Regions from separate parts of the Enterobacter cloacae complex sp. genome, predicted to be linked through region 2. Evidence: predicted binding sites of a transcription regulator. Region 2 holds the regulator's gene; each other region holds the start of a gene.
What was found. Region 2 encodes CRP, which controls carbon source genes, mostly activating them, when cyclic AMP is high. Its sites were predicted from a motif close to ATGTGANNNNNNTCACAT; they were not measured.

Region 1 (10,598 bases), 2.0 Mb from region 2:
TCATCCACGCGAGCGTCGTTGTTACCAAACTGCGGGTATTCGCCTTCGATTTCGAAGTCGATAGCCAGACCGTCTTCGTCACGAATTGGTTTAACTTTCGCATATTTGATTGCAGACAGGGAGTCAGCCGCAACGGACAGGCCTGCGATACCACACGCCATGGTACGAACCACGTCACGGTCGTGCAGCGCCATCAGAGAGGCTTCGTAGCTGTACTTGTCGTGCATGTAGTGGATAACGTTCAGCGCAGTCACGTACTGCTTAGCCAGCCAGTCCATGAAGTGGTCCATGCGCTCCATGACTTCGTCATAGTTCAGCACGTCGCCTTTGATAGGTTCAGACTTAGGACCAACCTGCATTTTCAGTTTTTCATCAACGCCGCCGTTGATTGCGTACAGCATGGTTTTCGCCAGGTTTGCACGCGCACCGAAGAACTGCATTTGCTTACCAACAACCATTGGGCTTACGCAGCACGCGATAGCGTAGTCATCGTTGTTGAAGTCCGGACGCATCAGGTCATCGTTCTCGTATTGCAGAGAAGAGGTGTCGATGGACACTTTAGCGGCGAATTTCTTGAAGTTCAGAGGCAGTTTTTCAGACCACAGAACGGTGATGTTCGGCTCCGGAGAAGGACCCATGGTGTACAGGGTGTTCAGGAAGCGGAAGCTGTTTTTGGTTACCAGAGTACGGCCATCTACGCCCATACCGCCGATAGATTCGGTTGCCCAGATTGGGTCACCAGAGAACAGCTCATCATATTCTGGAGTACGCAGGAAGCGAACCATACGCAGTTTCATGACCAGGTGGTCAATCATTTCCTGAGCGTCTTGCTCGGTGATTTTACCTGCTTTCAGGTCACGTTCGATGTACGCATCCAGGAAGGTGGATACGCGGCCGAAGGACATTGCTGCACCGTTCTGTGACTTAACAGCGGCCAGGTAGCCGAAGTAGGTCCACTGGATAGCTTCCTGAGCGTTGGTTGCAGGACCAGAGATATCGCAGCCGTATTTAGCCGCCATCTCTTTGATCTGACCCAGCGCACGGTGCTGTTCAGCAATCTCTTCACGCAGACGGATAGTCGCTTCCAGGTTTACGCCGTTTTCCAGGTCAGACTGGAGAGAAACGAACTGCGCGTATTTGTCTTTCATCAGGAAGTCGATACCGTACAGCGCAACGCGACGGTAGTCACCGATGATACGGCCACGGCCATAGGCATCTGGCAGACCGGTCAGAACGCCAGATTTACGGCAGTTCAGAATGTCTTTGGTGTAAACATCGAATACGCCCTGGTTATGGGTTTTACGGTATTCGGTGAAGATTTTTTTCAGCATTGGGTCCAGCTCGCGGTTATACGCTTTGCAGGAACCTTCAACCATTTTAATGCCACCGAACGGGATGATTGCGCGTTTCAGTGGTGCTTCAGTCTGGAGACCAACGATTTTCTCAAGGGCTTTGTTGATGTAGCCAGCATCGTGAGAAGTGATGGTGGAAGCAACGGAGGTGTCAAAATCAACTGGCGCGTGAGTGCGGTTTTCCAGTTTAACGCCTTCCATTACGCTGTCCCACAGCTTGGTGGTTGCGTCAGTTGCACCAGCCAGGAAGGATTCGTCACCTTCATACGGGGTATAGTTTTTCTGAATAAAGTCACGGACGTTGACTTCATTCTGCCAGTCACCTTTCGTAAAACCTTCCCAGGCTGTGGCTAACTTTTCATTAAGCTCGGACATGTAACACCTACCTTCTTAAGTGGATTTTTTATTTACTGCCTGAGACAACCATTAATGATGATCGCCGCCACGCAGGTAAATGACCCAGTATGTCAACCCAACTAACAGACCCCCACCGATAATGTTCCCGATAGTGACGGGGATCAGGTTATCAGTAATGAAATTCATAATAGTCAGGTGTGAAAAACTTTCCGGGGTTGATTCAACAGCAGTCCAGAACTCCGGGCTTGCAAAGTTGCGGATAACAATCCCCATCGGGATCATGAACATATTCGCAATACTGTGCTCAAAGCCGCTGGCAACAAACATCGCAACCGGCAGAACCATAATCATGGCTTTATCCATCAGGCTACGACCAGAGTAGCTCATCCAGACCGCCAGGCAGACCATCAGGTTTGCAAGGATGCCGAGAGCAACAGCTTCGATAAATGTATGGTGCATTTTGTGGTCAGCGGTTTGCAGGACGTTAAGCCCCCAGCCGCCGTTGGCGGTCATGTACTCGCCAGAGAGCCACATCAACAGGACAAAGAGCAGACAGCCAATCAGGTTACCAACGTAGACGTTGAGCCAGTTGCGCCCCAGTTGACCCCAGGTAATTCTTCCGCTGGCTTTTGCCACAACAATCAACACCGTTGAGGTGAAGAGGTCGGCACCGCAGATGACGCAAAGAATCAGACCCAGTGAGAAGCAAATACCACCAATCAGTTTCGCTATGCCGAAAGGCATCCCGGCCGTGCCGGTGGTGGCTGTGATATAGAAGACGAAAGCGATGGAGATGAACACACCAGCCGTGATGGCCAGAAAGAACGTCGTCATCGGATGTTTCGTTGCTTTGTAGACACCCGCTTCTTCGGCAACTTTCGCCATCGCAGCGGGGAGTAATAGATCAAAAGGGTTGTCAGCTTTCACACTAACTCTCTCTTTATTAAGTCGGCGACGAGATACTAACAAAGCATTATAGAAGAGAAATTGATATAGATCATATCTCGCCTGGCTTATAGGCCCGCAGTGTGTATGGTTTTACAGCAAAAGCGGAGTAAGTATTTGATTATCCGTATAAAAATAAATTTTAAAAGTTATGAAAAGAGTTGAATTTTTTCCTTCAGCCTCCCTTAAAACAGTTAATTAAAATGGAGTATTTATTATAATTAGTAACAGTAAAGCACAGGTAAGTATTTTTATATTTACCCATGGTTAACTTAACTATTACATTTAAATGTCATTGCCTAAAAATAAAAAAAAAGGGGCAATGAAATTGCCCCGTAATATAGCTCAGGCGGTTGAATACGCCTACTGCCATTAATGTTATATGCGCTTATTCTGACCAGTAAGCGGCTTTAGCCTTCTGCAATTTTTCATACGCATTCAGCAGCGACTGATGCGCCGGGAAGGCTTTCAGATCGCTGTCAACCGCTTGCAGGCCATAGAACGGCTCTTCACCGCTCAGTGCCGCGCTGGCAGCTTCAACAGCATCTGCACCGTACATGCGAACAAAGGCGTTCAGATACTGCAATGGCTCGCGCTCGTCTTCCTGAGAAAGCAGAAGCAGCGTTTGCAGGCAACGGTAATAGTTAGTGCGCTCGGCGGAGAAGACGGACTGGTTAAACTCCATCGTCCACTCGGTCCAGGCTAAAGCCTGATCCAGATCGCCGCCCGCCAGTGCCAGCATCGCTTTCAGTTCGCCGATGCGCAGCGTGTACCAGCCGTTATCTTTTCCGGTTGCCAGACCCAGCAGCTCACGTACGCGGGTGAAATCATCGTGACCTTCGTCGTCCAGCTGGGCGATCAGGTTCAGATAATCTTCCTTTTCCCACTCGCTGCCCGGCAGGGCCAGCAGGGTTTCACGCAGATGTGCGCCCATGCTGTTGTTCGCCAGCCACAGATCTTCTGCTGGATAAATGTCGGACATGCCCGGTACAATGATACGGCACGCGTAAACGCCAAGGTGTTCATAGTCGGCAATATAGACTTCCTGATCCTCCGCGTTGAAGATCGCCATCAGCGTGGCGAACTCTTCTTCCGTCGTACCGGCAAAGCTCCAGTCCACGAACGGATAGTCCGCGTCCTGCTTGAACATATCCCAGGAGATCAAACCGCTGGAGTCGATGAAGTGCGTTTCGAGGTTGGTGTGCTCGGCGACCTCCTCATCATCAAAGGTCGGCGGCGTAAACACGTCGAGGTCTTTCAGGCTACGACCTTGCAGCAGTTCGGTCACGGTACGCTCCAGCGCCACGCCGAAGTCAGGGTGCGCGCCGAAGGAGGCGAAGCAGGTGCCGTTGGCCGGGTTGAACAGCACTACGCAGATAACCGGATATTTGCCGCCCAGAGAACCGTCGTAGGCAAAGATTGGGAAACCTTCCGCTTCCAGTTTGGCGATGGATTCCACCACGCCCGGGTAGCGGGCCAGCACGTCAGCCGGGATCTCCGGCAGGCTGATGGATTCGGCAATAATGCGGTTTTTGATGTGACGTTCGAAAACTTCAGACAGCCCCTGCACGCGCGCTTCGTTGCGGGTGTTACCGGCGGACATGCCGTTAGACACGTACAGGTTGCCAACGATATTCATCGGAATATAGACGGTCTGCTCATCAGACTGGCGGGTGAACGGCAGGGCGCAGATCCCACGTTCCTCATTGCCGGATTGCAGGTCGATCAGCATGCTGGCGGTCAGTTCGTTTTCCGGATCGTAGAACGCACGCAGACGCGCATCCAGAATACCTTCCGGCAGTTCATCGTCCTCGGTCAGCGGGAACCATTTTTCATTCGGGTAGTGAACGAACGGACCGTTGGCGATGGTGTCGCCCAGCCAGAAGTCGGCGAAGAAGTAGTTGGTCGACAGACGTTCAAAATACTCACCCAGCGCAGAGGCCAGCGCCGCTTTTTTGGTTGCGCCTTTACCGTTGGTAAAGCACAGCGCACAGTCTTTGTCGCGAATATGCACGGACCAGACGTGGGGCACCGGATTCAGCCAGGAGGCTTCTTCGATATTAAAGCCCAGGTCGGTCAGTTTCTGCTGGAAGCGAGCGATGGAATCTTCCAGAGCGGCGTCTTTGCCGGGGATAAACGTTTGAGTCATGGCGTTCACTTTTATCGTACGTAAAGCGCGCAATGATACGGGTTTTGCGTGACGGGTGCTATCTCCGGCGAAAATAAATGGCTGGGCTATGCTTATAAGCAGTAACCTACTGTTAAGGCATAGAAAAATGAAAGCATTTGATCTCCAGCGGATGGCGTTTGATAAAGTTCCCCCCGAGTTTTTAGGTGAAGTGGCGCTGCGCAGCTTCTACACCTTTGTTCTCGTCTTCCTGTTTCTGAAAATCACCGGACGCCGCGGCGTCCGGCAGATGTCGTTGTTTGAGGTGCTGATCATCCTGACGCTGGGGTCAGCGGCGGGGGACGTTGCCTTTTATGACGATGTGCCTATGGTGCCGGTCTTTGTCGTCTTCGTGACGCTCGCGCTGCTCTACCGGCTGGTCATGTGGCTGATGTCGAAAAGCGAAAAGCTGGAAGATCTGTTCGAAGGGAAGCCGGTGGTGATTGTCGAAGATGGTCAACTGGCCTGGGAGAACGTGCAACGCGCCAATATGACGGAGTTTGAGTTCTTTATGGAGCTTCGCATCAGCAGCGTTGAACAGCTGGGGCAGGTGCGTCTGGCGATTATGGAAACGAACGGTCAAATCAGCATTTATTACTATCCCGACGATGAGGTCAGGCCCGGGCTGTGCATCCTGCCGGATATGCTTATCGAGCGATACAAAACCGTACCTGAGGCGGGCGAGTATGCCTGCATAAAATGTAGCCACGTGGTGGGCATGCAGGCGGGCGATCATCAATTATGTCCTCGCTGTACGAATCCAGAATGGACGAAGGTTAGCCGGGCTAAGCGCATTACCTGACAGCGATTTTGTCGGTTTTGTGACAACGGTACGGCAGATTGTTTTGTGTGACGAGGGGCACATTTCTCCGGCCATAAGTTTTAGACATTGCGGCGCGTGTCACTGAATGATAAAACCGATATCCACAGTTATAACTTATGGCTTTTAGCGTGGTGAGGGGAAATGGCTCAAGTCTTTAATTTCAGTTCAGGTCCGGCAATGTTACCGGCAGACGTGCTTAAACAGGCTCAACAGGAACTTTGTGACTGGAACGGTCTGGGTACGTCGGTGATGGAAATCAGCCACCGGGGTAAAGCGTTTATTCAGGTGGCGGAAGAGGCAGAAAAGGATTTTCGCGATCTGCTGAACATTCCCTCGAACTACAAAGTATTGTTCTGTCACGGCGGTGGACGCGGCCAGTTTGCGGGTATCCCGCTTAATCTGCTGGGCGACAAAACCACCGCTGATTACGTCGATGCCGGCTACTGGGCAGCCAGTGCGGTAAAAGAAGCGCACAAATACTGCACGCCGAATGTCATCGATGCCAAAATCACCGTCGACGGCCTGCGCGCCGTGAAGCCGATGAGCGAGTGGCAGCTGTCTGACAACGCCGCGTATCTCCACTACTGCCCGAACGAAACCATCGACGGCATCGCCATTCACGAAGAGCCAGACTTTGGCGACAATGTCATTGTGACGGCGGACCTCTCTTCAACCATTCTGTCCACCCCGCTGGACGTCAGCCGCTACGGCGTCATTTACGCAGGTGCTCAGAAAAACATCGGTCCTGCGGGGCTGACAATTGTCATCGTCCGTGAAGACCTGCTGGGGAAAGCCCATAAGTCCTGCCCGTCAATCCTGGATTACACCGTCCTGAATGACAACGACTCCATGTTCAACACCCCACCTACGTTTGCCTGGTATCTCTCCGGCCTGGTCTTCAAATGGCTGAAGCAAAACGGCGGCGTGGCGCAGATGGACAAGATCAATCAGCAGAAAGCCGAACTGCTGTACGGCACGATCGACAAGAGCGATTTCTACCGTAACGATGTGGCGAAAGCTAACCGTTCGCGCATGAACGTACCGTTCCAGCTGGCAGACAGCAGCCTGGACAGCGTATTCCTGGAAGAGTCGTTCGCGGCGGGTCTGCACGCGCTGAAAGGCCATCGCGTGGTTGGCGGGATGCGTGCCTCTATCTATAACGCCATGCCGCTGGAAGGCGTTAAAGCCCTGACCGATTTCATGATCGACTTCGAACGTCGTCACGGTTAACGGGCTGGTTTTCACCCCCGCAGCGTTGCTGCGGGGTTTTTATTATGTTGAGTTGAGAGTTGAGTTTCATGGAATCCCTGACGTTACAACCTATCGCGCGGGTAGATGGCACCATTAATCTGCCTGGTTCAAAAAGTGTCTCGAACCGCGCTCTGCTGCTGGCGGCTCTGGCACACGGCACCACCGTCCTCACCAACCTGCTGGACAGCGATGACGTGCGCCATATGCTCAATGCGCTGAAAGCGTTGGGAGTTCATTATACGCTGTCCGACGATCGTACCCGTTGTGAAGTCACCGGTAACGGCGGCGCGTTACGTTCTGCTGAAGCGCTGGAGCTTTTCCTGGGTAACGCCGGTACGGCAATGCGTCCTCTGGCCGCAGCGCTGTGTCTGGGGAACAACAATATTGTGCTGACCGGTGAGCCGCGAATGAAAGAGCGCCCGATCGGCCATCTGGTGGATGCCCTGCGTCAGGGCGGCGCGCAGATTGATTATCTTGAGCAGGAAAATTACCCGCCACTGCGTCTGCGCGGTGGATTTACCGGGGGTAACGTTGAGGTGGACGGTAGCGTCTCCAGTCAGTTCCTGACCGCGCTGCTGATGACCGCACCGCTGGCCCCACAGGATACCGTTATCAGCATTAAAGGCGACCTGGTCTCTAAGCCGTACATTGATATCACCCTGCACCTGATGAATACCTTCGGCGTTGAGGTGGAAAACCAGTCTTACCAGCGCTTCGTGGTTCGCGGTGGGCAGCAGTATCAGTCTCCGGGCCAGTATCTTGTCGAAGGCGACGCGTCATCGGCCTCTTACTTCCTGGCCGCGGGCGCGATCAAGGGCGGTACCGTCAAAGTGACCGGGATTGGCCGCAACAGCGTGCAGGGCGATATCCGTTTTGCCGACGTACTGGAAAAAATGGGCGCGGTGGTGACCTGGGGCGATGACTTCATCGCCTGTACCCACGGTGAGCTGAACGCCATCGATATGGACATGAACCACATTCCTGATGCGGCGATGACGATTGCCACCGCTGCGCTGTTTGCGAAAGGCACCACCACGCTGCGGAACATTTACAACTGGCGCGTAAAAGAGACGGACCGCCTGTTCGCAATGGCAACCGAGCTGCGTAAAGTGGGGGCGGAGGTCGAAGAGGGCGAAGACTACATTCGCGTTACCCCTCCGGCAAAACTGCAATTTGCCGAAATTGGCACCTACAACGATCACCGCATGGCGATGTGTTTCTCGCTGGTGGCGCTGTCAGATACGCCGGTCACTATCCTCGATCCGAAATGTACGGCAAAGACCTTCCCGGACTACTTCGAGCAGCTGGCGCGCATTAGCACCCTGGCCTGATGATCTTATGCCGCATCACCCGATGCGGCATTTCCTTACGCTTTCTGACAGTCATCTTCTTTCATTTCTTCTACACTCTGCTTCAATCATTTCGGAATTTGCACGCAAAGTTAACAGTTGCGCACGTTGGCGCGTATAATGCGCGGCGTTCATGTTAACGGTATGCCTTAATTAAGGAGAAAAAGATGACGGCAATTGCCCCGGTAATCACCATTGATGGGCCGAGTGGCGCAGGGAAAGGTACTCTGTGCAAAGCGATGGCGGAAGCATTGCAATGGCATCTTTTAGATTCGGGAGCAATCTATCGCGTGCTGGCGCTGGCTGCGCTGCATCATCATGTGGATGTTGCGTCCGAGGAAGCGCTGGTACCGCTGGCTGCGCATCTGGATGTGCGCTTTGTCTCTACTGATGGCAACCTTGAAGTGATCCTGGAAGGGGAAGATGTCAGCGGTGAAATCCGCACGCAGGAAGTGGCCAATGCGGCTTCTCAGGTGGCGGCTTTCCCTCGCGTTCGCGAGGCGCTGTTACGTCGCCAGCGCGGTTTTCGCGAAGCGCCGGGGCTGATCGCCGACGGCCGCGACATGGGTACCGTGGTATTCCCTGATGCGCCAGTGAAAATTTTCCTTGACGCCTCTTCGGAAGAACGTGCTCAACGCCGTATGCTTCAGTTGCAGGAAAAGGGGTTTAGTGTTAACTTTGATCGCCTTTTATCCGAGATAAAAGAGCGCGATGACCGCGATCGTAACCGCGCCGTCGCACCGCTTGTTCCCGCAGAAGATGCATTAGTGCTGGATTCTACCAGTTTAACTATTGAGCAAGTGATTGAAAAAGCGCTACAATATGCGCGCCAAAAACTGGCACTCGCGTAATCGCGACCGATTTAGCAGTACCCCCGCTGCAATGGATTGACGGCGGGTATGTGAAACAACCCCATCCGGCACGGAGCCAGGTGGACGTTAATATTAACCTGAAGATTAAACATGACTGAATCTTTTGCTCAACTGTTTGAAGAATCCTTAAAAGAAATCGAAACCCGTCCGGGTTCCATCGTTCGTGGTGTTGTTGTTGCTATCGACAAAGACGTAGTACTGGTTGACGCCGGTCTGAAATCTGAGTCTGCCATCCCGGCTGAGCAGTTCAAAAACGCCCAGGGCGAGCTGGAAATCCAGGTAGGTGACGAAGTTGACGTTGCTCTGGACGCAGTAGAAGACGGCTTCGGCGAAACCCTGCTGTCTCGTGAGAAAGCTAAACGTCACGAAGCATGGATCACGCTGGAGAAAGCTTACGAAGAAGCTGAAACTGTGGTCGGTGTTATCAACGGCAAAGTTAAAGGTGGCTTCACTGTTGAGCTGAATGGTATTCGTGCGTTCCTGCCAGGTTCACTGGTAGACGTTCGTCCAGTCCGTGACACCCTGCACCTCGAAGGCAAAGAGCTTGAGTTCAAAGTAATCAAGCTGGACCAGAAGCGTAACAACGTTGTTGTTTCCCGTCGTGCCGTTATCGAATCCGAAAACAGCGCAGAACGCGATCAGCTGCTGGAAAACCTGCAGGAAGGCATGGAAGTCAAAGGTATCGTTAAGAACCTCACTGACTACGGCGCATTCGTTGACCTGGGCGGCGTTGATGGCCTGCTGCACATCACCGACATGGCGTGGAAACGCGTTAAGCACCCAAGCGAAATCGTGAACGTGGGCGACGAAATCACTGTTAAAGTGCTGAAGTTCGACCGCGAGCGTACTCGTGTATCCCTCGGCCTGAAACAGCTGGGCGAAGATCCATGGGTAGCTATCGCTAAGCGTTACCCAGAAGGGACTAAACTGACTGGTCGCGTGACCAACCTGACTGACTACGGCTGCTTCGTTGAAATCGAAGAAGGCGTTGAAGGTCTGGTGCACGTTTCCGAAATGGACTGGACCAACAAAAACATCCACCCATCCAAAGTTGTTAACGTTGGTGATGTAGTGGAAGTGATGGTTCTGGATATCGACGAAGAACGTCGTCGTATCTCCCTGGGCCTGAAGCAGTGCAAAAACAACCCATGGCAGCAGTTCGCGGAAACCCACAACAAGGGCGACCGTGTTGAAGGTAAAATCAAGTCTATCACTGACTTCGGTATCTTCATCGGCCTGGACGGCGGCATCGATGGCCTGGTTCACCTGTCTGACATCTCCTGGAACGTTGCAGGCGAAGAAGCAGTTCGTGAATACAAAAAAGGCGACGAAATCGCAGCAGTTGTTCTGCAAGTTGACGCAGAGCGTGAGCGTATCTCCCTGGGCGTTAAACAGCTCGCAGAAGATCCGTTCAACAACTGGGTTGCACTGAACAAGAAAGGCGCAATCGTAAACGGTAAAGTGACTGCTGTTGACGCTAAA
Region 2 (10,598 bases):
CCAGCAGTCCTAAAGCCCAGATCGCGCCACGGTGCGTATTCACGCCGTCGGTAGCGGCCATCATCTGCCGTTCACCTTCGCGACCCAGGCGGCCAACGGTTTGCCTGAGGGCAATATCCGCCGGACGCTGCCAGCTCTGCTGCGCCAGCGCCTGAAACGTGGGGGTCAGGCTGTGGGCGGAACGCTCCATCAGCGCAAGCGATAAATCGTGGTGCGCGCCGTTCCCCCGGCTGTCCACCAGACCGGGTTTCGGGCTTAAGCGTGCTTCGTCAATCAGACACTGCGTGGCGGTTCGCGCCAGCCATTCGGCACCGCCTTCAACCTGAATCTGGGGCAGAAGTTTCATTACCAGCTCCGGAATTTCGCAGGTGGGTTATACAGACCGCCGGACCACTCAACGAGGTCGGACACGCTGCCTGCGGCCAGCAGAGAGCGGGTGGCGTCGGTGCGGCGAATACCCATATCTTCGGGATAAACCACCTTCCCGCTCTGGCGAAGTTCCGCCACGCGTTTGGCATCCACGCCCAGACCGATATCGGTAATACCCGCCACGGCGGCGACCATCGCGCGACGCTCTTCCAGATCTTTCGCCCGGTAGAGGTACGCAATCCCCTCTTCCGTCAGCACGTGGGTGACGTCATCACCGTAAATCATGACCGGCGCCAGCGGCATACCGGAGGCTTTCGCCACGTCTACGGCGTCGAGTTTTTCCACGAAGGTTGGCTTCACGCCCGCCTGGAAAGTTTCCACCATCTGCACAACCAGCTTTTTACCGCGCTGCATTGGGTCCGGCTCGGTGATCATGTTCAGCCAGGCCGGCGTGGCGTGGCGACGACCGTGCGGATCGTGGCCCATGTTTGGCGCGCCACCGAAGCCGGAGAGACGACCGCGGGTCACGGTTGAGGAGTTCGCGTAACCATCAACCTGTAGCGTAGAGCCGATAAACATATCCACCGCGTACTGACCTGCCAACTGACAGAAGGCGCGGTTAGAGCGCATAGAGCCGTCTGCACCGGTAAAGAACACGTCCGGACGAGCGCGGATGTACTCTTCCATCCCCAGCTCGCCGCCGAAGCAGTGGACGCTCTCCACCCAGCCGCTTTCGATGGCGGGGATCAGCGTTGGATGCGGGTTCAGGGTCCAGTGTTTACAGATTTTGCCTTTGAGCCCGAGCTGTTCGCCGTAGGTTGGCAGCAGCAGCTCAATCGCCGCGGTGTTAAAGCCGATCCCGTGGTTCAGGGACTGCACCTGGTGCTCCGCGTAGATGCCTTTAATTGCCATCATCGCCATCAGGATATGTTCCTGTTTGATGAGGCGCGGGTCGCGGGTGAAGAGCGGTTCAATAAAGAACGGCTTGTCCGCCACCACCACGTAATCGATCCACGAGCCCGGGATATCGACGCGCGGCAGATCGCACTCGTCGTCTACCAGTTCGTTCACCTGTGCGATGACGATACCGTCGTGGAACGCGGCGGCTTCCACCAGCGCCGGGGTATCTTCGGTACTCGCCCCGGTATAGAGGTTGCCTTTGCGGTCCGCTTTAAAACCGGCAATCAGCGCCACGTTTGGCGACAGGTCAACGTAGAGACGTGAATAAAGTTCGATGTAGGTGTGGATCGCCCCGATTTCGAGCTGACCATCTTCCAGCAGCTGCGAAATGCGCAGGCTTTGCGTACCGGAGAAGGAGAAGTCCAGCTTGCGGGCGATGCCTTTCTCAAAGATGTCCAGATGTTCGCTGCGGCCCACGCTCGGCATGATCATATGCAGGTCATGTACGATTTGCGGGTTCACTTCCGCCAGTGAACGGGAAAGGAAATCCGCCTGCTTCTGGTTATTACCTTCCAGAACGACTTTGTCGCCTGGTGCGATCAGTTTTTCCAGCATGGCGACAAGATCGCCCGTTGGCAGTACCTTGCCCTGTACCGGTACGGATGCCAGACGACGCGCTTTCTCAGTGCGTCGGGTGTTCCATTGCCGGGTGGGAGTTTGCCCAGATAACATTATTAACCTCCTGATTCAGCACATCATTCTGATTTGCCTGACGTTGAGTAAAGTGTGCGCTCTGGTGAGAAAGGCATCAATTAAGCGTAGGACGGAATCATTAGCCTGAGAGTAATAAACAAGGTAAGGAAATGTGATCGGGATCAGTTCATATTTCGGAAAAACGGGCTAAACGGGGTACAATCCGGAAGGTATAGTTAATTACTGACAAGAATCAGCATCGCCCTTATGACCCAAATCATTCCCTCAGACTTCGACATTGCAGCCGAAGAGAGCGCAGAGTTTGTGCCCATGCGCGGGGTGGCTAACCCCCACCTGCAAACCATGCTGCCGCGCCTGATCCGGCGCAAGGTACGGTTCGCCCCTCACTGGCAACGCCTGGATTTGCCGGATGGCGACTTTTTGGATCTTGCCTGGAGCGAAGATCCGGAGCGGGCCAAACATAAACCTCGTCTGGTAGTGTTTCACGGTCTGGAAGGTAGCCTGCACAGCCCTTACGCCCACGGCCTCATCGAGGCGGCGAAAGCCCGCGGCTGGCTTGGGGTCGTGATGCACTTTCGCGGATGCAGCGGCGAGCCGAATCGCCAGAAACGCATCTATCACTCCGGTGAAACCGAGGATGGCACCTGGTTTCTGCGCTGGCTGAGAGACCGTTTTGGCGCCGCGCCAACGGCAGCGGTGGGATACTCGCTGGGCGGCAATATGCTGGCCTGCCTGCTGGCGAAAGAGAGCGACGCCGTACCGCTGGACGCGGCGGTTATTGTCTCTGCGCCATTTATGCTTGAGCAGTGCAGCTATCATATGGAAAAGGGGTTTTCGCGAGTCTACCAGCGTTACCTGCTCAACCTGCTGAAAGCCAACGCCGCGCGCAAGCTAAAGGCCTACCCGGATACGCTGCCTGTGACGCTGCAACAGCTTAAACGCGTGAAGCGCCTGCGCGAGTTTGATGATTTGATCACCTCGAAAATTCACGGCTTTGCCGATGCAATCGACTATTACCGTCAGTGCAGCGCCATGCCTTTACTGAATCAAATCACGAAACCCACGCTGATTATCCACGCCAAAGACGATCCGTTTATGGATCATCACTCGATCCCCGCGCCCGATTATCTGCCGGCCAACGTGCAGTATCAGCTTACCGAGTTCGGCGGACACGTCGGCTTTGTTGGCGGCACGCTGCGTCGGCCTAAAATGTGGCTTGAGACGCGTATTCCCGACTGGTTAACGGCTTATCTGGACGGTAAAAAATGATTATTCCCTGGCAGGATCTCTCTCCCGAAACGCTCGATAATCTGATTGAAAGCTTTGTCTTGCGCGAAGGCACCGATTATGGTGAACATGAACGTTCGCTTGAACAAAAGGTCAACGATGTTAAGCGCCAGCTTAAAAGCGGCGACGTGGTGCTGGTATGGTCCGAACTGCATGAGACGGTCAATATCATGCCCCGCAACGCGTTTCATGGCTGATCTTAAAACTTTTCCAGTCAGGGAGTTGCTATGTCTGCCAGACATCCGGTTATTGCCGTTACGGGTTCGAGCGGGGCGGGAACCACCACCACCAGCCTCGCCTTCCGCAAGATCTTCGCACAGCTGAATTTACGGGCGGCAGAGGTAGAGGGCGACAGCTTTCACCGCTACACGCGCCCGGAGATGGACATGGCCATCCGCAAGGCGCGGGATCTGGGTAAACACATCAGCTACTTTGGTCCAGAGGCGAATGACTTCGGCCTGCTGGAGCAAACCTTCCGCGAATACGGGCAAAGCGGCACCGGACAGTCCCGCAAGTATCTGCACACCTACGATGAAGCCGTTCCCTGGAACCAGGTACCCGGCACGTTCACGCCTTGGCAGCCGCTGCCGGAACCGACTGACGTGCTGTTTTACGAAGGGTTGCACGGCGGCGTGGTGACGCCTCAGCACGACGTGGCGCGCCACGTGGATTTGCTGGTGGGGGTGGTGCCGATTGTTAACCTTGAGTGGATCCAGAAGCTGACGCGCGACATCAGCGAGCGCGGCCACTCGCGTGAAGCGGTGATGGACTCGGTGGTGCGCTCCATGGAAGACTACATCAACTTCCTGACGCCACAGTTCTCCCGCACCCACATTAACTTCCAGCGCGTGCCCACCGTGGATACCTCTAACCCGTTCGCCGCGAAAAGCATTCCCTCGCTGGACGAAAGCTTTGTGGTGATCCACTTCCGCAACCTGGAAGGCATCGATTACCCCTGGCTGCTGGCGATGCTGCAAGGCTCGTTTATTTCGCACATGAATACGTTAGTGGTGCCGGGCGGAAAAATGGGGCTGGCGATGGAGCTGATCATGACGCCGCTGGTGCAGCGGCTGATGGAAGGGAAGCAGATCGCGTGATTTTTTTGCCCGGTGGCGCTGCGCTTACCGGGCCTACGTTCATGCTTTTGTAGGGCGGGTCAGCGAAGCGCCACCCGCCAAAAAATTAAGCCTCGACCACTTCATACGAATGGGTGATGTTTACCGCTTTCTCCAGCATCAACGCCACGGAGCAGTACTTCTCCGCTGAGAGATCCACCGCGCGTGACACCGCCGCGTCTTTCAGCGCTTTCCCGGTGACAACAAAATGCAGATTGATGTGCGTGAACAGGCGTGGCGCCTCTTCGCGACGTTCTGACGTCAGCTTCACTTCACAATCGGTCACGTCATGACGGCCTTTTTGCAGGATCGACACCACGTCGATCGCGCTGCATCCCCCTGCCGCCATCAGCACCATTTCCATCGGGCTTGGGGCTTTATCACCGGAGTTACCGTCCATCAAAACCTGGTGCCCGGAGGCCGACTCGCCCAGGAACGTTAACCCTTCAACCCATTTCACACGCGCTTGCATATTCACTCACTCCAACGTTGCATTTTTTATGACAGATTACGTGTACGTTACATTTCTCGCAACGGAAGGCGACCTGCGTCATGCTGAAGCGAGACACCAGGAGACACGCGGCGAAAGCTATGCTAAAACACTCTGGATGCTACAGTAATACATTGACGTTACACATGTATGCAGAGGACATCAAACTTTACTGGCTGCGAAACGTTACGACAGCCGACTTCCCAGGGTATGGGTAAGAATTCGATTGCAACCCCAGAGTCCGGATGCATCTTATGACTCTGGTGACAGCTTATAACAGAGGATAACAGCGCATGGTGCTTGGCAAACCGCAAACAGACCCGACTCTCGAATGGTTCTTGTCTCATTGCCACATTCATAAGTACCCATCAAAGAGCACGCTGATTCACCAGGGTGAAAAAGCGGAAACGTTGTATTACATCGTTAAAGGCTCGGTGGCCGTGCTGATCAAAGATGAAGAAGGGAAAGAGATGATCCTTTCTTATCTGAACCAGGGCGATTTTATCGGTGAACTGGGCCTGTTTGAAGAAGGCCAGGAACGTAGCGCCTGGGTTCGTGCTAAAACAGCATGTGAAGTGGCTGAAATTTCTTACAAGAAATTCCGTCAGCTGATTCAGGTCAACCCTGACATCCTGATGCGTCTTTCTTCCCAGATGGCACGCCGTCTGCAAGTGACCTCTGAGAAGGTGGGTAACCTTGCTTTCCTGGACGTAACCGGTCGTATCGCGCAGACGCTGCTGAACCTGGCGAAACAGCCGGACGCCATGACCCACCCTGACGGTATGCAAATTAAAATTACCCGCCAGGAAATCGGTCAGATCGTCGGCTGCTCCCGTGAAACAGTGGGCCGTATCCTGAAGATGCTGGAAGACCAGAACCTGATCTCCGCCCACGGTAAAACCATCGTGGTTTACGGGACCCGTTAATTCCGGTCAGACGGCGTGCCGCCGCAGGGTGGCACGCCGTTTTTGTCTCTACTCCTCATGTGGCGCAGGCTGATCTATCACCCGGAAGTTAACTACGCACTGCGACAAACGCTGGTGTTGTGTCTCCCCGTGGCCGTGGGCCTGCTCCTCGGACATCTTCAGCAGGGGTTGCTGTTTTCTCTCGTGCCCGCCTGCTGCAACATTGCCGGTCTGGACACGCCGCATAAACGCTTTTTCAAACGCCTGATTATTGGCGGCTGCCTGTTTGCCGGCTGTAGCCTTGCCGTGCAGCTTTTACTGGCCCGCGACATACCGCTGCCGCTGATCCTGACCGTGCTGGCGATGACGCTCGGCGTAACCGCCGAAATCAGCTCGCTGCACGCCCGACTGCTTCCCGCGTCGCTGATAGCCGCCATCTTCACCTTAAGCCTTGCGGGCAATATGCCGGTGTGGGAGCCATTGCTGATCTACGCCCTCGGCACGCTGTGGTACGGGCTGTTTAACTGGTTCTGGTTCTGGCTGTGGCGGGAACAGCCGCTGCGTGAATCCCTGAGCCTGCTCTACGTGCAGCTTGCTGAATACTGCGAAGCAAAATACACCCTTCTCACCCAGCATACCGACCCGGAAAAATCCCTGCCGCCGCTGCTGGAGCGGCAGCAAAAAGTGGTGGATCTGATCAGCCAGTGCTACCAGCAGCTGCACATGCTTGCCGCCAATAAAAATCATGAATATAAGCGGCTGCTGCGTACCTTCCAGGTCGGGCTGGATTTGCAGGAGCATATCTCCGTCAGCCTGCATAATCCGGAAGAGGTGCAAAAGCTGGTGGAGCGCAGCCATGCGGAAGCGGTGATCCGCTGGAACGCGCAGACCGTCGCGGCGCGCCTGCGGGTGTTGGCTGATGATATTCTCTATCACCGCTACCCGACGCGCTTTAACATGGATAAACAGCTCGGCGCGCTGGAGAAGATTGCGCGTCAGCACGCGGATAACCCGGTCGGACAATTTGCCGCCTGGCATTTCAGCCGCATCGCCCGCGTGCTGCGCACCCAGCGCCCACTTTATGCCCGCGACCTGATGGCCGATAAGCAAAAACGGCTCCCGCTGCTGCCCGCGCTGAAAAGCTACCTGTCACTGAAGTCTTCCGCCCTGCGCAACGCCGCGCGGATCAGCGTGATGCTGAGCATCGCCAGCCTGATGGGAATGGCCCTGCACCTGCCGAAACCCTACTGGATCTTAATGACCGTGCTGTTTGTTACCCAGAACGGCTATGGCGCCACGCGGGTCCGGATTCTGCATCGTGCGGGCGGCACGATGGCGGGGCTGATTATCGCGGGCGTGACGCTGCACTTTCACGTGCCGGAGGGCTATACCCTGGCCGGTATGTTGGCGATTACCCTGGTGAGTTATCTGATCATCCGCAAAAACTACGGCTGGGCGATGGTGGGCTTTACGGTGACGGCGGTGTATACCCTGCAACTGCTCACGCTTAACGGGGAACAGTTTATTATTGCCCGGCTGGTCGATACGCTGATTGGCTGTCTGATCGCCTTTGGCGGCATGGTCTGGCTGTGGCCGCAGTGGCAGAGCGGGCTGCTGAGGCAGAACGCCCACGACGCGCTGGAGGCCGATCAGCAGGCCATTCGTCTGATCCTGAGCGACGACCCGCAGCCTTCCCCGCTGGCCTACGAGCGCATGAAGGTCAACCAGGCGCACAACGCCCTGTTCAACTCCCTGAACCAGGCCATGCAGGAGCCGGGCTTTAACGCGCACTACCTGGCGGACATGAAGCTGTGGGTGACGCACAGCCAGTTTATCGTCGAGCACATCAACGCCATGACCACGCTGGCGCGCGAGCACACCATGCTGACGCCAGACCTGGCGCAGCGCTATTTGCAGTCGTGTGAAATTGCGTTGCAGCGCTGCCAGCAGCGTCTGGAGTATGACGCGCCGGGCGAGTCGGGAGAGTCAAATATTATGGAAGCGCCGGAAACACTTACCCACGGCCCGATGAGCACCCTGGAGCAGCATTTGCAGCGTGTTCTCGGGCACCTGAACACCATGCACACCATTTCGTCGGTGGCATGGCGTCAGCGTCCGCATCACGGGATTTGGTTAACCCGCAGGTTAAAGCGGACGGCGTATTAGCCTTTTACAATCTTCGCGACCGCCGCGGCAAAGCGGGTTAACCCGTCTTCAATGTCGTTCTCTTCCACCACCAGCGACGGCGCAAAGCGCATCACGTCCGGCCCGGCGTTGAGCACCATGACGCCTTCATGGGCGGCGGCGTGCAGGAAATCGCGCGCGCGACCTTTGTACTGCGGCTTCAGCTCGGCGCCGATCAGCAGCCCCATGCCGCGGATCTCGCTGAACACGTCGTACTGTTCATCAATCTTTTTCAGGTCTTTCACAAACAGGTCGCGTTTCGCATTCACGCCGTTCAGAACGTCCGGCGTGTTGATGATGTCGAACGCCGCGCCCGCCACGGCGCACGCCAGCGGATTACCGCCGTAGGTGGAGCCGTGTGAGCCGACGTGGAACGCGGAAGCGATATCCTGGGTGGTGAACACCGCGCTGACCGGGAAGCCGCCGCCGAGCGCTTTCGCGCTGGTCAGAATATCCGGCGTGACGCCGTAGTGCATGTAAGCGAACAGATCTCCGGTACGCCCCATTCCACACTGCACTTCATCAAACACCAGCAGCGCCTGATGCGCATCGCACAGCTCGCGCAGTCCTTGCAGAAATTCCGGGGTAGCCGCCGTGACGCCGCCTTCCCCCTGAATCGGCTCGACCACCACCGCGCAGGTGTGGTCGTCCATCACCGCCTTCACCGCGTGCAGATCGTTAAACGGCACGTGGATGATGTCCGCTGGTTTCGGGCCAAAGCCGTCGGAATACTTCGGCTGGCCGCCCACGGAAACGGTAAAGAACGAGCGACCGTGGAAAGCGTTATGGAAGGCGATGATTTTGGTTTTATACGGACTGTGGCGCGTGGTTGCGTAATAGCGCGCCAGCTTAAAGGCGGTTTCGTTGGCTTCGGTGCCGGAGTTCATAAACAGCACGCGTTCGGCGAAGGTTGCATCGATGATCTTACGGCCCAGGCGCAGCGCCGGTTCGTTGGTGAAAACGTTGCTGGTGTGCCACAGGGTTTCGCCCTGGGTTTTCAGCGCGTCCACCAGCGCAGGATGGCAATGGCCCAGCGCCGTCACCGCAATACCGCCCGCGAAATCTACGTACTCTCTGCCCTGCTGATCCCACACGCGGCTGCCTTTCCCTTTTACCGGAATAAACTCAGCCGGTGCATAAATCGGCAGGATCACTTCATCGAATGTCGCGCGGGTAATTGCTGGTTGTTCAGTTGCCATGTCATGACCATCCATTTTTTATGTCACAGTGCTTGTGAAAATATAATCACAAAATATGCATAAAAAATCACAGCAAGGCAACAGATATTCAGCGGTTGAGGAAATTCGCCAGCAGCGCGTGCCCCTGCTCGCTCAGGATGCTTTCCGGGTGAAACTGCACGCCTTCAAGATCCCAGTCCCGGTGACGAATGCCCATGATCTCCTGCGTCTCGCTCCAGGCGGTAACCTCAAAGCAGGCCGGGAGCGTCGGCGGATCGATCACCAGCGAATGGTAGCGCGTCACGGTTAGCGGATTGTTGAGTCCTGAGAAAACGCCCGAACCGGTGTGCGTGACCGGCGAGGTTTTACCGTGCATGACTTTCGCGGCACGGACAATGGTCGCGCCAAAAACCTGCGCAATGGCCTGATGGCCAAGGCAGACGCCCAGAATCGGCAGCCTGCCCGCGGTGTGGCGGATCGCCTCCAGGGAGATACCGGACTCCGACGGGGTACACGGCCCCGGCGAAATCACGATTTTCCGGGGAGCCAGCGTGTCAATGTCTGCCAGCGCGATCTCGTCGTTACGGCGGACAACCACCTCTGCCCCCAGCTCACAAAAATACTGGTAAAGGTTCCAGGTAAAGGAATCGTAGTTATCAATCAGCAGAATCATGGCGGCTCCCGAAAAAATTGCCGCCCTATTCTACTCAGATCCCCGCGCTTCGCTCACTACTTTAGCAAAGATGGCGTTCAGGGCGGCCAGATCCCCCGTCGCCCCGCTCTGGTTGGCGGCGGCCCAGTCGTCCGGGTCGATATCTTGCCAGTTCAGCACGTAGCCCGCATGGATCGCCAGCTGTTCAAAGAAGATCCGCTGGGCCACGCCATTGCCGCTCATAAAAGGATGTAGCATGTTGATTTCACAGTAGTAGTGACTCATTTTGTCTGTGAAATCCTCTTTCGGAAGGCCGACCAGATATTTATCGTTTTCCAGCGAAGCCATCAGCTCATTCCCCACCTTCTCGATGTACTCGAAATGGCAAAAAGGAATGTCGCCTTTGGAAATATCGGCGGTGCGCAGCTCACCAGCCCCTTTCATTTCGTTGCGGAATAAATGGCGGTGAATAAGGCACAGATGGGGTAAACCCGGTGCAGGAGGCCCCAGTTCCAGCGTCTCAATATCGGGGTCAGCTGGACCCTTGCCTTTTTCAAGAAGGCGACTGGCCTGAAGATTGACGCTACGCTGTTGCTCCCAGAGTCGGGATTTTTGCTTGTCGGTGAGTTTTTTCACTACGCCTCCCTGAATAGTCCGTTTGCCACAAGTATAAGCAGCAAAACGCGCTTTCGCTGGGAGGAGGGAAAGACACGGGCAGGATATGCCCGTGTGGAAGAACGATTACGGCAGCACTTTCGCGGAGAGGATCACCACTGGCTTAGACGGCACATTCTGGTATGGACC
Region 3 (10,598 bases), 240 kb from region 2:
CGTCACGCCACCGCTGTTCAGGCTTGATCCGGAGCAGACCAACACGCTGCGTATTCAATATACCGGCGCACCGCTGCCCACCGATCGTGAATCCGTATTTTGGCTGGATATTAAAGCGATTGCGCCAAAGCCTAAAGAGAGCAATAACGAATTACAGGTTAACGTCAAATCGAAATTTAAAATTTTCTACCGCCCGGACAACCTGAAAGCGGACGCCGCCACGGCCTGGCAGAAAATAACATTTTCGCGGACGGAAAATGGGCTTAAGGCCTCCAACCCGACGCCATATTACGTCTCTTTTTATCGGCTGACCGTCGGCGGGCATAAAATTGAGCAGCCAGGCATGATCGGTCCAGGTCAAACCCGCGAATGGCCTGTGGCTGCTTCCGGTGGCGTAAGCTGGTCGGCTATTAATGATTTCGGTGCCATTACCGCCACCCGCTCTCAGCCGCTTTAACACCATGCCTTTTCGCCTGTTTCGTTACGCGCCCCTTTCGGTGCTGCTGCTCAGCTTCAGCCGCGCCGGGATGGCCGAGGATTATTTTGATCCCGCCGCGCTGGAGCTTTCTTCTTCCGAACAGAAAACGGCGGATTTGCACTATTTCTCTGAAAAGGGCGGGCAAATGCCCGGCACCTGGCTCGTAACGCTGGAGATTAATGGACGCGAGGAGCGGCATCAGGAGATCACCTTCGTCAATGAGAAAGGCCACCTGCAACCCGTTTTTAGCCTATCGCTGCTGGAAGCGCTTGGGGTAAACGTGAGTGCGATTCCGGCATTCTCCCGGTTGCACGAGGGAGAGACCTTCACGCACCTCGACGATTTTATACCGGCAGCGCGAACCTCTTATGATTTCAACCATCAGCGCCTCTTTCTCAGCCTGCCGCAGGCGGCGATGAAACACCGCAGCCGCGGCTACGTGCCGCAGTCGCAGTGGGATGATGGTATCCCGGCGGCATTTGTTGATTACAGCCTGTCGGGCGGCCAGGCCCGCCATCAGAGCGGTGTCACGACGTCCAGCTATCTGAGCCTGCGAAATGGCGTCAATCTGGGAGCGTGGCGATTGCGCAACACCTCGGCCTGGAGCCACAGCGACTCGGGTGGGGATCGTTTCCAGTCACAGAGCAGCTGGCTGACCCGGGATATTCGCAGCCTCAACAGCCAGCTGCGGATAGGTGATGCGTGGACCGCAGGCGACGTGTTCGATAGCGTGGCGTTTCGCGGGGTGCAGCTCTCCTCAAGCGAGAGCATGTTGCCCGACAGCCAGCGCGGATTTGCCCCCACCATCCGCGGCGTCGCACACAGCTTCGCTAAAGTCTCCGTTTCGCAAAATGGCTATGTGATCTATGAAACCTGGGTGGCCGCCGGGCCATTCATCATTAACGATCTGTTCCCCGGTGCGCAAAGTGGCGATCTACAGGTTACCGTCACGGAAAGTGACGGCTCGACGCGCGTTTTTACCCAACCCTATTCTGCGGTGCCGTTTATGCGACGCCAGGGCAGCCTGAAATACAGCCTCAACGCCGGACGGTTTCATTCCGGCTCCAGCGATGCGCGTTCCCCCGAATTTGTTGAGGGCGCTTTCTTTTACGGTCTGCTCTCCAGGATGACGGTGTATGGCGGCTTTCGTACGGCAAACAACTATCAGGCCGGTGCGATCGGCATAGGCAGAGGGTTTGGCGCATTCGGCTCGCTGGGCATTGACGATACGCTGGCAAAAAGCCGTTTACCCAACGGCAAAAGCGCGATGGGGCAGGCGTGGCGCATTCAGTACCAGAAAGATTTCAGCGCTACCGGCACCGCCTTCAACCTGGCGAGCTATCGCTATGCCTCGCGCAATTACTACGAATTTAACGAACTGAATCAGTCCGACAGCCAGCAGCTGCAACTTAATAATCGCCGTAGCCGCTCGCAGGTCACTTTTTCACAGACGCTGGGTCAGTTCGGCAGCCTCAACGTCTCGGCGTGGATGCAGGATTACTGGCATACGTCCGGCCAGGATAAAACCATCCACATCGGCTGGTACACCAGCTGGCGGGGTATTTCCTGGGGCGCGGGATATGACTACACCGACTCAGCGCTTGAGCAGCATCCCGATCGCACCGTGTCGTTTAACGTCAATGTTCCGCTTGGCAACTGGCTACCGGGCAGTTCGGTCAGTTACTACGCCAACCACAACAATCGTGGGATGACCACGCAGCAGGTGTCACTCAACGGCAGCGCGCTGGCGAACCGCAACCTGAATTACAGCGTTCAGCAGAGTAAGACCAGTGAGGGAGAGGCCGACAGCACCAGCCTGGCGCTGCAATACAATGGTGGCTACGGCAACGTCAGCCTCGGTTATGACCACAGCCGAAACGGTAGCAACGCCAGTCTTGGACTCGCCGGAGGCGTCATCGCCACGCAGTATGGCGTCACGCTCAGCCAGCCGCTGGGCGATACCGTCGCCCTGCTGCGCGTGCCCGGCGCGGCGAACGTTGAGCCGGAGGGCTACAACGGGATCCATACCGACAGCCGCGGCTACGCGGTCATGCCAACGCTCTCGGCCTACCGCAAGAATACCGTCAATCTGGATACGGCGACGCTTGGCGAGAACGTCGACGTCGAGCAGAGCGGTCTGACGCTCATTCCCACCAGCGGCGCGGTGGTGCTGGCCAATTACACAACTCACATTGGGTATCGCGTTCTGTTTTCCCTGCGCTATCACGGCGAACCGCTGCCGTTTGGCGCGCAGGCTGAAGTGGTGGAGCAGAACCGCCGTTCTGCAAACCGAAGCATGGTCGCTGACGGCGGTCAGGCCTACCTGAGCGGGGTACCGGAGCGCGGCACCCTGCGCGTCACCTGGTATGAGGGCGGGGAACAGCATCAGTGCCAGACACCTTTCAGGCTGGGCGAGGCTCACATGGCCCCCGGCATCGCCACGCTGTCTCTTGCGTGTCATTAGAGGATTATCATGCGTCGTTTTATTCACTGGTTTTTCTATCTGAGCCTGCTTTCGCTTTTTGGCATGCTGAGTTTTCATGCCCATGCTCAGACCTCACCTTGTCGCACCACTCGCGATCAATGGGTCGTTCAGGTGCCCTACGCTATAGGGTATGCGCCCGGCACGGCAGACTGGACGCCAGTTTCCGCGCCGATACAGTCTACCGGGGCGGATTTCTACAGCTGTGATGGCGGGAATGACGCCTGGCGTAGCATCGGCTTTGTCGACATGGATAACCCCGTCGGTACCGTGGTGGGTGAAGACGGCGCGGCGCGCCACGTTTACAAAACCCAGATCGACGGTATCGGCTACGCGCTGGGGTTCCGTGAGCAGCAGTACTGCGGCGCCGATGCGGTACGCTATATTGACGGCACCAGCCCGGTGGAGGGCAATGAGTCCCGGCGCATTTGCGACGCGTCGCAAAACCCCGCCTTTGCCAGCGCCTCAACGTACAAGATGCAGTTCTGGGTGGTGTTTTACAAAATCCCGACGACCAGCGCCATGCCTGATGATAACGCCAACTCCCAGGAGCAAAATGTCGGATCGCTGATCTTGCAGGCGGGAGAAAATAAAGCCAGCGCCACCAACGTGGCGACACCGGTACAGATCCATCTCGCCAGCTTCACCGTCAGGCGTACCAGCTGTTCGGTAGGCTCTCGCAGCATTCTTGTTCCCATGGGAAGCGTGAGCCAGCGTGAATTTCACGGCCCAGGCTCACGGGCCGGAGGCGGGCGCTTCAGCATTCCGGTGACCTGCGAAAATAATACGGCGGTGAAGATGGGTTTCTTTGGCGATACCACACCGGCCAACGATCGGGCACTGGCACTGACGAAGCAGGAGGATAGCGCCAGCGGGGTCGGAATCGAACTGCTTTACGGTGACAATACCGGTTCGGTTCAGGGGCAGGTGGTGCAGTGGAACACCCCGCAGGTGTCAGCGCTTGGCCAGGTGGGGGATAACCAGACGCAGACCTTCTGGTTTGACGCGCATTACATTCAGACAGAAGAGAACGTCTCGGCGGGAAAAGCGGATGCGATGGCGACGTTTAACCTGATCTACAACTGAGATTCCCCTGCCGCAGGGGCAGGGGAGAGCGATCAGAATTCAGTCTTACAAAAGCCCGTCATCTCTTTCAGGCCCATTTCGCGGCCAAGCTCGGTCATCGGGTGCACCACCACCAGGCCACGGACGCTTTTCTTCAGCTTGCCCATGTCGGCCTGCTCTTTTTTGGTGATCGCGCGGCGATGCGGCATGTTCATCAGCTTCTGTGCTTCTTTACTCAGCTTCTGGCCTTTCACTTCGCGCAGGCGCTCGATTTCCGCTTCCAGCTTCACGGACTCTTTTTCCAGCTCGGCGTATTTCTCGGCGGAATCGACCAGGGAGAGACCGGCCATTTGATGGCGGACCAGATCCAGACGGTCGCTCAGGCGTTTAATTTCGTTCTTTTCGACTTCTTTCATGACAAATAACTCTGAAAACGGGGAATTTACAGGGAAGGATACACCAATGTGTGCGGGCTTACTTCTGAAACGCTTTTTTTAAGCTGATTTTAGAAATCAGCTCAGTCAGGGAAAGCACCATGGTGGAGCGGACAACCTGTTGATAACGCAGCTTTTGCATCGCGTACAGCTCAGGGTCGCTGTTATCAAACGGAGGTGCAGGAGGCAGCGCGGATACGCAGTGCAGCTCGCCGAAGGGACCGAGGATCTCATCATCGGTAAAGGTATACTCGTTACCGTCATGATTGAGCTCTTCGCGCAGCGCCATTAACAGCTCGGCGTCTTCATACTCCTGGCGGTTGAGCACACCAAGACCGTAGATCAGCTTCAGCCGTACCGATAAATCGCCCAGCGGTCCGTCTCCGTCCAGCAACGGTTCAACAGCATACTTTACCGCGTAGTCGTCTTTGCGAAACACCTGAAGCACCAGAATGTTCACCGCCTCGGTTAACAGCTCGACGGCGGCAATCAGAAAGCTTCGTACGGTTTTGCCAGCATTCAGACGCTCAAGCACACGATTTTCAAAGGCCTGGGTTTGTTCCATTGTTGCCTGCATATCTGACAATCTGTTATTCGGGCGCAGGCTCACCTGCGCCGGATTCTGCATCATTTGGTTGCGTTGTATGCGTTAACCGCCTCCGCAACCACGTCGCTGCTGGCGTCCAGACCGGAGATCTGCGCCAGCGCAGCCTGCGCGCCTTTGTCATCAATCAGCTGAGCCAGCTCAATCGCCTGCGGGTCCTGCTCGCTGCGGTAGTGCATCGCGGCAGCAATCCCTTTCACCAGGTTGGCGTGCGGCAGGCCGTATTCCAGCGTGCCCAGCAGCGGTTTAATCAGGCGGTCGCCCGCGCTCAGCTTACGCAGCGGCTGACGGCCAACGCGCTCAACGTCATCTTTCAAATACGGGTTTTCAAAACGACCGAGGATTTTCTGGATGTATGCTGCGTGTTTATCAGCATCAAAACCGTAGCGTTTGATCAGCACCGCGCCGCTCTCTTCCATTGCGCCTTTGACCACCGCACGGATGTTCTCATCGAGGATCGCGTCGCGAATGGTCTGATGACCGGCCAATTTTCCGAGGTACGCGGTTATAGCATGCCCGGTGTTCAGCGTGAAGAGTTTACGTTCGACAAATGCCATCAGGTTATCAGTGAGTTCCATTCCCGGAATGGTCGGCAGCGCGCCCTTGAACTGGGTTTTATCGACGATCCACTCGCTGAAGGTTTCCACGGTCACTTCCAGCGGATCGTTGGTGGCGGATTCGGACGGCGGAACGATGCGGTCTACGGCGGAATCCACAAACCCGACGTGCGCTTCAACCCAGGCTTTATCTTCCTCTGCAACGGCGGCAAGAACGTGGCCTTTCAGCTGCGTGGTGCCGCGCACCATGTTTTCACAGGCGATGATGTTCAGCGGTTTTTCAATGCCCTGTGCTTTACGCTTCGCCAGGCCTTTTGCGACCGCCGGGGCGATGCGTTCGAGCACTACCGGCCCTACGGCTGTGGTGACCAGGTCAACGTTTGCGATGAGGTCAATCACGTCGTCGCCAATGCTGCTCACCGCGTTCACGCCAGAAACCGTTTCAACCTGCTCGTTTTCACCGACTACATGTACCTGATAGCTATGACGGGCGTTCAGGGCATCCAGAACCACCTGATTCACATCGGCGAATGTCAGGGTAATGCCCGCGTCTGCCAGCAGTTTACCGATAAAGCCACGACCAATATTACCTGCGCCAAAATGTAATGCTTTCATAGTATTAACCTTCATCAATGTTTTTACCCGAGAGGGCTGGGGTGAGAAACGTTTTCCCCTCACCCTAGCCCTCTCCCCGTCGGGGAGAGGGAAGAGACGCTGTTATTTGTTGAGCAGCGCCAGCACTTCTTCAACGCTGGTGGTATTAGCCAGACGCTCGATGACCGTTTCATCATCAAGGGCGTTGGTCAGGCTGGTAATCACCTGAATGTGCTCGTTGTTGCGAGCGGCGATACCAATCACCAGACGGGCGATGTCGTCTTCTTCTTCACCGAAGCGCACGCCGTCAGGATACTGACAGAACACCACGCCGGTTTTCAGCACGCGGTCTTTCGCTTCAACCGTACCGTGCGGAACCGCGATGGATTCACCCAGGTAGGTTGGCGTCAGCTTTTCACGATCCAGCATCGCGTCAACGTATTCAGGCTGAACGTAGCCACCTTTCACCAGTTGCTCACCGGCGAAGCGAATCGCCTCTTCTTTATTGGTCGCGGTGCGGCCGAGGAAGACGTTTTCCGCGCCCAGTCTGAACAGATGCGCGTTGCTCTCGTCAAAGCTGTCTTGCAGGCTGGAGCGCACCTTCACTTCGTTATCTTCATGGCGCTGGGCCGCAACCAGACGTTCGGTCAGGCTGGTGTACAGGCCGCTGTCCAGGAAGTTGGTCAGGGAAATGTGCTGCGCCTGAGGCACCTGACGCATGGCGCGCTCGGTCAGATCGCGGTGCGTGATGACCAGGTCAACGTCCGGCGGCAGGTTGTTAATCGCGCTGTTGGTCACGGAGATGTTGGTCAGACCCGCATCCTGCACTTTCTTACGCAGCACGCCGGCACCCATTGCGCTGGAACCCATACCGGCGTCGCAGGCAACGATGATTTTACGCACGTGGCTCAGGTCGTTAGAGACATCGCCAGCCGCCAGCGGCGTAGCGCCTTTGGATTCAGCCTTCATGTCGTGCATACGGCGGGTTGCCGCTTCGATATCGTCGTCTTCCTTCACCTTGCTGGTTTTCAGCAGGATAGCGGATGCCACGAAGGAGACCGCCATGGCCGCACAGATTGCCGCGATGTTCGCGAAGTACGCGCCTTTCGGCGTCATCGCCAGCACCGCCAGGATAGAGCCCGGAGAAGCAGGGGAGACCAGACCGCCGCCCAGCACGCTCAGGGTGAACACGCCAGTCATACCGCCGAGGATAACGGCCAGGATAAGACGCGGGTTCATCAGCACGTACGGGAAGTAAATTTCGTGGATACCGCCCAGGAAGTGGATGATAGCCGCGCCGCCAGCAGACTGTTTCGCGCTGCCGCGACCGAAGAACATGTACGCCAGCAGAACGCCCATGCCCGGACCCGGGTTGGCTTCAATCAGGAAGAAGATGGACTTGCCGAGATCGTGAGACTGCTGAATACCCAACGGGGAGAAGATGCCGTGGTTGATGGCGTTGTTAAGGAACAGGATTTTCGCCGGTTCAACGAAGATAGACGCCAGCGGCAGCATGTCGTGCGCCACCATGAAGTTAACGCCCGCCGCCAGCAGTTTGGACAGCACTTCAACCGCCGGACCAATGCCGAGGAACGCCAGAATCGCGAGGATCATCCCGATGATGCCCGCGGAGAAGTTGTTCACCAGCATTTCGAAGCCGGACTTGATCTTGCCATCAACCCAGACGTCGAATTTCTTAATCGCCCAGCCGCCCAGAGGACCGGCAATCATCGCACCGAGGAACATCGGCATATCCGCACCGACGATCACGCCCATGGTTGTGATGGCACCCACGACGCCACCGCGGTCACCGCCCACCAGACGACCACCGGTATAACCGATGAGCAGCGGCAGCAGGTATGTGATCATTGGGCCAACAAGTTTCGCCAGCGTTTCGTTAGGCAACCACCCTGTCGGAATAAACAATGCGGTGATAATACCCCACGCGATAAACGCGCCGATATTTGGCATCACCATGTTGCTGAGGAAACGACCAAAGCTTTGCACTTTGATCTTGAAATCGGATGACATAAAACACCCCTTCTTATGTTTACGCTTAGGCTTATGGCCCGAGGTTTATCGTTAATGTGCGGCGGCAGAGGTAGCCGGGCCCTGTTCTGATGCTGTGAAATCTGGCACTGAATCGTTCAACTGTCCAGACAGCGAAATTTTGTGTGATCGCAGTCACGTAAATGTAGGGGGTGTGGTGATTAATGAAGTGACGGTGATCACATAATGAGTGTGTAAAAAAAATACATCGCGCAAAATTGCGCCATATTGGCGTGCTTTTTGTGATAATAATCACATTTCTAAGTTGGCGGTTTGTTTCTGGATTGTGACTTGATTCACAAAATATTTTTATACGGATTCCTCCCGTATCGCCTGAGGTCAGGAATGCGATACGCATACCTGCCTTTTTTCACGACGTGATCCATACTGACCTCTTTGTGGGCATTAAGGATAAGCAATGAAACTCATCGGCAGTTATACCAGTCCTTTCGTGCGTAAGATTTCGATTCTCCTGCTGGAGAAAGGGATTGAATTTGAATTCGTGAATGAACAGCCCTACAACGCTGAGAACGGCGTTGCGCAGTACAACCCGCTGGGTAAAGTTCCGGCGCTGGTCACGGACGAGGGTGACTACTGGTTTGATTCCCCGATCATTGCGGAATACATCGAGCTGCTTGGCGTTGCGCCAGCCATGCTGCCGGCGGATCCAAAAGCGGCGCTGGCGGTGAAGCAAATTGAAGCGCTGGCCGATGGCATTATGGACGCAGCGTTAACGTCCGTGCGCGAGCAGGCGAGGCCCGCCGCACAGCAGTCAGAGGATGAACTGCTGCGTCAGCGAGAAAAAATCAGCCGCAGCCTGGATAGGTGTGAACAGCTGATCCGCGACGGTAAAATCCTAAGCGATAGCCTGAATCTGGCGACGATCGCCATCGCCTGCGCCATTGGCTACCTCAATTTCCGCCGGGTCTCGCCTGGGTGGTGTGTGGATCGCCCGCTGCTGGTTAAGCTGGCGGAGACGCTCTTCCAGCGCGAAAGTTTTGCCCGTACCGAACCACCAAAGGCTTGATGCGGGTTATAACACTTCCCGGCAGGAGGCGGTACAATCCCCCCACATGTTAACTCCCTCTCCCGTCGGGAGGGGGGAAGATATTTACTCGCCAGGCGCATTCATGACTACTCATCATTCCCTCTACAGCCAGATCCCCGCAACCGATCGTCTGCTTCGTGACCCGCGCATAGCCGTGGTGCTGGCGCAGTTTGGCCATACTGCAACGGTCGACATGCTACGCCAGCTTCAGGATGACGCGCGCCGTCATATTCAGGCTGAGAACGCGCTTCCTGGCTGGTGCATGGCGTGGGAGCAGGAAGTTGAACGGAGGCTGAATGAGCGCGCGCAAAGCGCGTTGCGCCCGGTCATTAACCTGACGGGCACGGTTCTGCACACCAATCTGGGCCGTGCACAACAGGCGGAAGAGGCGATACAGGCCGTCACCCGGGCCATGCGCTCGCCGGTGACGCTGGAGTACGATCTGGACGGCGCCGGGCGCGGGCATCGCGATCGCGCGCTGGCCGATCTGCTCTGCCAGATCACCGGCGCGGAAGATGCCTGCATTGTGAATAACAACGCGGCGGCGGTGCTGTTGATGCTGGCGGCTACCGCGAGCGGGAAAGAGGTTGTCGTCTCTCGCGGCGAGCTGGTGGAAATCGGCGGGGCATTTCGAATTCCGGATGTCATGCGCCAGGCGGGGTGCTCGCTGCATGAAGTGGGCACAACCAACCGTACCCATGCGAAAGATTATCGCGCGGCGGTGAATGAAAACACCGCGCTGCTGATGAAAGTGCATACCAGCAATTACCATATCGAGGGGTTCACCAAAACGGTGGATGAAGCCGAGCTGGCTGCCATTGGGCGCGAGCTTAACGTGCCGGTGATCGCCGATCTCGGCAGCGGGTCGCTGGTGGATATGCGCCAGTACGGTCTGCCGAAAGAGCCGATGGTGCAGGAAATGGTTGCCGTGGGCGTAAGCCTGGTCAGTTTCTCTGGCGATAAACTGCTGGGCGGACCACAGGCGGGGATCATCGTCGGCAGGCGCGAGCTGATTGCGCAGCTACAGCAACATCCGCTGAAGCGCGCCCTGCGTGCTGATAAAATGACGCTGGCCGCGCTGGAAGCCACGCTGCGGCTCTATCTTCACCCGGAGAAACTGGCTGACCGCCTGCCCACGTTGCGTTTGCTAAGCCGTAATGCAGCCTCCATCCGCGCGCGCGCGGAAACGCTACTGCCGCAGGTTGCTCCTCACTACCCTGAATTTGATGTTCGTATCGAGCCCTGTTTGTCGCAAATTGGCAGCGGCTCGCTGCCCGTGGACAGATT

Region 1: a site for CRP is predicted at 2,695-2,712, ahead of focA (formate transporter FocA). Genes of this name have one in related genera too.
Region 3: a site for CRP is predicted at 8,431-8,448, ahead of DBR02_RS09620 (PTS mannitol transporter subunit IICBA). Genes of this name have one in related genera too.

What each region holds. Positions count from the first base shown of each region.
Region 1 is NZ_LT991957.1:3,708,124-3,718,721, forward strand. It holds gene pflB (formate C-acetyltransferase) at 1-1,727, opposite strand, end outside; gene focA (formate transporter FocA) at 1,779-2,636, opposite strand; gene ycaO (30S ribosomal protein S12 methylthiotransferase accessory factor YcaO) at 3,043-4,803, opposite strand; gene DBR02_RS18250 (DUF421 domain-containing protein) at 4,931-5,623, shown strand; gene serC (3-phosphoserine/phosphohydroxythreonine transaminase) at 5,786-6,874, shown strand; gene aroA (3-phosphoshikimate 1-carboxyvinyltransferase) at 6,943-8,226, shown strand; gene cmk ((d)CMP kinase) at 8,412-9,095, shown strand; gene rpsA (30S ribosomal protein S1) at 9,207-10,598, shown strand, end outside.
Region 2 is NZ_LT991957.1:1,671,305-1,681,902, forward strand. It holds gene DBR02_RS08525 (triphosphoribosyl-dephospho-CoA synthase) at 1-346, opposite strand, end outside; gene mdcA (malonate decarboxylase subunit alpha) at 346-2,001, opposite strand; gene DBR02_RS08540 (hydrolase) at 2,230-3,252, shown strand; gene DBR02_RS08545 (YheU family protein) at 3,249-3,467, shown strand; gene DBR02_RS08550 (phosphoribulokinase) at 3,498-4,367, shown strand; gene DBR02_RS08555 (OsmC family protein) at 4,453-4,857, opposite strand; gene crp (cAMP-activated global transcriptional regulator CRP) at 5,169-5,801, shown strand; gene DBR02_RS08565 (YccS/YhfK family putative transporter) at 5,859-7,946, shown strand; gene argD (bifunctional acetylornithine/succinyldiaminopimelate transaminase) at 7,943-9,163, opposite strand; gene pabA (aminodeoxychorismate synthase component 2) at 9,252-9,815, opposite strand; gene DBR02_RS08580 (putative adenosine monophosphate-protein transferase Fic) at 9,846-10,430, opposite strand; gene ppiA (peptidylprolyl isomerase A) at 10,536-10,598, opposite strand, start outside.
Region 3 is NZ_LT991957.1:1,910,682-1,921,279, reverse strand. It holds gene DBR02_RS09650 (fimbrial biogenesis chaperone) at 1-457, shown strand, start outside; gene DBR02_RS09645 (fimbria/pilus outer membrane usher protein) at 423-2,942, shown strand; gene DBR02_RS09640 (fimbrial protein) at 2,952-4,046, shown strand; gene DBR02_RS09635 (YibL family ribosome-associated protein) at 4,079-4,441, opposite strand; gene mtlR (mannitol operon repressor MtlR) at 4,500-5,090, opposite strand; gene mtlD (mannitol-1-phosphate 5-dehydrogenase) at 5,087-6,235, opposite strand; gene DBR02_RS09620 (PTS mannitol transporter subunit IICBA) at 6,338-8,245, opposite strand; gene DBR02_RS09615 (glutathione S-transferase) at 8,682-9,290, shown strand; gene selA (L-seryl-tRNA(Sec) selenium transferase) at 9,394-10,598, shown strand, end outside.